Regions from separate parts of the Citrobacter braakii genome, predicted to be linked through region 1. Evidence: predicted binding sites of a transcription regulator. Region 1 holds the regulator's gene; the other holds the start of a gene.
What was found. The regulator PurR, encoded in region 1, represses purine synthesis genes. The targets are predictions, from matches to a motif close to CANGCAAACGTTTGCNTG.
Positions count from the first base shown of each region.

Region 2: a site for PurR is predicted at 1,329-1,346, ahead of pyrD (quinone-dependent dihydroorotate dehydrogenase). Genes of this name have one in related genera too.

Region 1 is NZ_CP045771.1:3,556,128-3,558,594, reverse strand. Features, by position in the region: gene punR (DNA-binding transcriptional activator PunR) at 1-682, shown strand, start outside; gene purR (HTH-type transcriptional repressor PurR) at 679-1,704, opposite strand; gene cydH (cytochrome bd-I accessory subunit CydH) at 2,002-2,091, shown strand; gene GFC06_RS16620 (MFS transporter) at 2,268-2,467, shown strand, end outside.
Region 2 is NZ_CP045771.1:4,124,926-4,127,392, forward strand. Features, by position in the region: gene zapC (cell division protein ZapC) at 1-68, opposite strand, end outside; gene pyrD (quinone-dependent dihydroorotate dehydrogenase) at 234-1,244, opposite strand; gene ssuE (NADPH-dependent FMN reductase) at 1,487-2,062, shown strand; gene GFC06_RS19550 (sulfonate ABC transporter substrate-binding protein) at 2,055-2,467, shown strand, end outside.

The DNA of each region.
Region 1 (2,467 bases):
GCAAATTGCCAACGGCTGGCGCGGGCAGTTGGCGATCGCGGTAGATAACATTGTCCGCCCGGATCGTACCCGACAGATGATCGTGGATTTCTATCGTCATTTTGATGATGTCGAACTGCTGGTTTTCCAGGAGGTGTTTAACGGTGTCTGGGATGCGCTGTCCGATGGGCGCGTTGAGCTGGCAATCGGCGCCACGCAGGCGATTCCGGTGGGGGGACGCTATACCTTCCGCGACATGGGAATGCTGAGCTGGAGCTGCGTGGTGGCAAGCCATCATCCGTTGGCGTCAATGCCCGGACCGCTAAGCGACGATACGTTGCGCAACTGGCCGTCGCTGGTGCGTGAAGACACGTCGCGTACGCTTCCTAAGCGTATTACCTGGCTGCTGGATAACCAAAAGCGCGTTGTGGTGCCTGACTGGGAATCTTCTGCTACCTGTTTATCTGCAGGTCTGTGCGTGGGCATGGTACCGACGCATTTTGCCAAACCGTGGATTGATAGCGGCAAATGGGTCGCGCTACAGCTGGAGAATCCATTTCCTGATGCCGCATGTTGCCTGACATGGCAACAGAACGATACATCGCCGGCATTGAGCTGGCTGCTGGACTATTTAGGGGATAGTGAAACGCTGAATAAGGAATGGTTGCGGGAGCCCGATGAGGCTCCCGCACCACAGTCTTAACGACGGTAATCGCGGAACGGGCCGTCGGCAACGGAACGGCGTTCTACCAGGCGCGGATGAACCTCGATAGACTGCGACTCTTCACGTTTATTCACGATACGGTCTAACAGCATGTTGAAGGCCGTTTCCCCCAGTGAATCTTTAGGCTGGTGAATGGTCGTCAGAGCCGGCGTGAAGAAGCGGGCGTTGCGCACGTTGTCGTAACCGATGAGCGAGACATCCTGCGGTACGCGCAGTCCCATCTCGTCAGCGGCGCACAGCGCACCCATCGCCATGATATCGCCACCGCAGAAGACGGCGGTCGGACGATGCGACTGTGACAGAATTTGCTGCATGGCGCGATAGCCCGATTCAGGCTCAAAATCGCCCTGCACAATCCAGTTTTCAGGAACTTTAATCAGCGCTTCTTCCATCGCTTTCATAAAGCCTGCCAGACGCCCGGCTCCGGTATTACGCTCCATTGGGCCTGGGATCACGCCAATCTCACGATGACCGCGTTCTACCAGATACCGACCCGCCATGTAACCGCCTTCGAAGGCGTTATCAATGACCGTATCGGTAAAGTCGGCTTTAGCTTCGCCCCAGTCCATGACGACCATCGGAATATGGCGGTACTCTTCGAGCATCGAAAGCAGCGACTCCGGATACTCAGAACACATCACCAGCAGACCATCAACGCGCTTTTGCGCCATCATTGACAGATAAGCCTGCTGTTTTTCGAGACTGTTCCATGCGTTACCCAGAATCAGGGTATAGCCTTTCTGGAAACAGTTTTTCTCAACGGCTTCGATAATTTCAGCGAAATAGGCCGCTTCGCTGCTGGTGGCCAGCAAGCCAATAGACTTGGTGTGATTCACCTTCAGGCTGCGCGCCACGGCGCTCGGAGAATAGTGCAGCTCTTTGATCGCCGCCCAGACAGCATTACGCGTTTCTTCCGCGACAAAGCGCGTCTTGTTAATTACGTGTGATACGGTTGTAGTGGAAACGTTTGCTCGCTTCGCTACATCTTTAATTGTTGCCATTACATCTCACTCCAGACCATATCCTAAGCTCCTGAGAATACTCCAGGTAAACGTTTGCCTTAACACACCCTTAGCGCAACGTAAGGGTTGCGGCACGCCGGGAAAACGACACGGAACGTCAGGAAGGGGTCAATGGCCGGTACGCTAATCAAGTAAGCGTGGAATTTTGTCTGATCTTAACGAAAAGGGGAAGAGTTAAAAGCAGTTATCAATATAAATCGTGAGAGATTTTTGCTTTCAAGTGTGTAAAAATGCGCAATATCACTTTTTGTGTGGGAATAAAAAGGAGAAAACTTGATGAGCACCGATCTGAAATTTTCGTTAGTGACTACCATTATTGTTCTGGGTTTGATCGTCGCGGGTGGCCTGACCGCAGCGCTGCATTGATTTCCCCCGAGGGAGTTCGCTCTCCCTCATCCTTTCCGCTTGCCTTTCCCGTCGATTGTTTGCGAATAAGCAAAAGTCTTTTGCAATTTTGTTAACTTTATTAATTTTGCGATCAATGTCATGCTTTTGACTCTTATTTTATGTCGCGCCCCGGCTCGACGTTACGGAGTCGAAATATGAAACTCAATTATCCTTTACTGGCGCTGGCGATCGGCGCGTTTGGCATTGGCACCACTGAATTTTCGCCAATGGGATTATTGCCCGTCATTGCCAAAGGTGTGGATGTCTCGATTCCCGCGGCCGGAATGTTAATCAGCGCGTATGCGGTTGGGGTGATGGTGGGTGCTCCGCTGATGACATTACTGCTGTCCCATCG
Region 2 (2,467 bases), 570 kb from region 1:
TCGAGCATCATACGATCGTGCTCTTCATCATAATACCAGCGCCAGTTATCGTCGGGTTTAATTCGCATCAGTTTCTCTCCTTTCCTTAATCATCACCATTACGACAGTATCCTTTTGCCGCTTCGTTTATTGCCTTAATAATAAAAGCTCAGAATGTTTAAATAAGCAACAGTAAAGGAATATAAAACAACCAGGGCCAGAAATAAAGCCCTGGATTGTGATTAAGGTAGCATTCAGATATTGGTGACGATTTCTTTAATCAACGGTGGGCCTTTAAAAATAAAGCCCGAATAAATCTGTACCAGAGAAGCACCGGCAGCTATTTTCTCACGCGCCGCGATTACTGAGTCGATACCACCAACCCCAATAATCGGCAGCTGACCTTTTAATTCCTGAGACAACTGGCGAATAATTTCTGTACTTTTTAATTGTAACGGTCGACCGCTCAGGCCACCCATTTGATCGCAATTTTTCATTCCCTGAACGAGAGAACGATCGAGAGTGGTGTTAGTCGCAATTACGCCATCAATATTATGACGAACTAAACTGTCAGCAACCTGGATCAGTTCTTCCACAGAAAGATCCGGTGCGATCTTAACCGCCACTGGAACATATTTATGATGGATCTCTTGCAGATCATTTTGCTTATTTTTAATTGCCGTCAGAAGATCATCCAGCGCCTCACCATATTGCAGCGTACGTAATCCAGGCGTATTCGGTGAAGAGATATTAATCGCGATATAACCAGCATAAGCATAGACTTTTTCCATACAAATCAGATAGTCATCTTTGCCGTTCTCTACCGGAGTATCTTTATTCTTACCAATATTAATCCCCAGAATACCGTCAAAATGCGATTTTTTGACGTTCTCAACCAGGTTATCAACCCCCAGGTTATTAAACCCCATGCGGTTGATCAAACCTTCTGCATCGACCAGACGAAACAGACGTGGTTTATCATTACCCGGCTGAGGACGCGGCGTCACGGTACCAATCTCAATGGAACCAAATCCCATCGCGCCGAGCGCATCAATGCACTCCCCGTCTTTATCCAGTCCGGCAGCAAGCCCGAGTGGATTTTTAAACGTCAGCCCCATACAGGTAACCGGTTTTGCGGGTACTTTCTGGCGGACAAGCGCTTCGAGCGGCGTGCCGGTAATGCGACGTAATTGCTGGAATGTCAATTCATGAGCGCGCTCTGGATCGAGCTGGAAAAGGGCTTTACGAACGAAGGGGTAGTACATGAACTCTCCTGGATTCCCGGTGTGCAAACCGGGGGCGTATTATGTGCGATCGCGAGCAAAAAGGGAATTGACCTGCGGCAATAAATAGCAATCGTTTTCCTGCTTCCTCCTTTTTATTCATTTTTCAACTTTTCTATCCCGTATAAATCATTTCGATAAACAAAGTCTCTCTGCCAGACTGCACAAATTGTTATCAATGTTAATCAAAAGCAAACAATTGGTTATAAGTGGAGAATAAAATTATGCGCGTCATCACTCTGGCGGGAAGCCCACGCTTTCCCTCTCGCTCCAGCGCGTTGCTGGAATATGCCCGAGAAAAATTGAACGGCCAGGATGTCGAAGTCTTTCACTGGAACCTGCACAACTTTGCCCCGGAAGACCTGATCTATGCCCGTTTTGACAGTCCGGCGCTGAAGACATTTATCGAACAACTACAGGATGCAGACGGGCTGATTGTCGCAACGCCGGTCTACAAAGCAGCTTACTCTGGCGCACTGAAAACGCTGCTCGATCTGCTCCCCGAGCGGGCGCTGGAAGGAAAAGTGGTTTTGCCGCTGGCGACTGGCGGCAGCGTGGCGCATTTACTGGCCGTCGATTACGCGCTGAAACCGGTGCTGAGCGCGTTAAAGGCTCAGGAGATCCTGCACGGCGTGTTTGCCGATGATTCACAGGTCATCGACTATCAGCATAAACCGCAGTTTACGCCCAACCTGCAGCAGCGCCTGGACAGTGCGCTCGACACTTTCTGGCTGGCGTTGCATCGTCGCGATCTCCAACTCCCGCAACTGAACGCCCTGCGAGGTGCCGCCCATGCTTAATCTGCTCAAGCGTCACACCTCATGGCTGGCATTTACCGGGCTGCTGTCCCTGTCATCCTTGGCGCATGCCGCAGAATCGGCTCCGGATGCCCTGCGCATTGGGTATCAGAAAGGAAGCGTCAGCATGGTGCTGGCAAAAAGTCATCAGCTACTGGAGAAACGCTACCCACAGACCAAAATCTCGTGGATTGAGTTCCCGGCTGGACCGCAAATGCTGGAAGCACTCAATATCGGCAGTATCGATCTCGGCAGTACCGGTGACATTCCGCCAATTTTCGCCCAAGCCGCCGGAGCCGATCTGGTTTATGTGGGCGTCGAACCGCCCAAACCGAAAGCCGAAGTGATTCTGGTGCCGAAAAATAGCCCGATCCAGAGCGTTGCGCAGCTCAAAGGGCATAAAGTCGC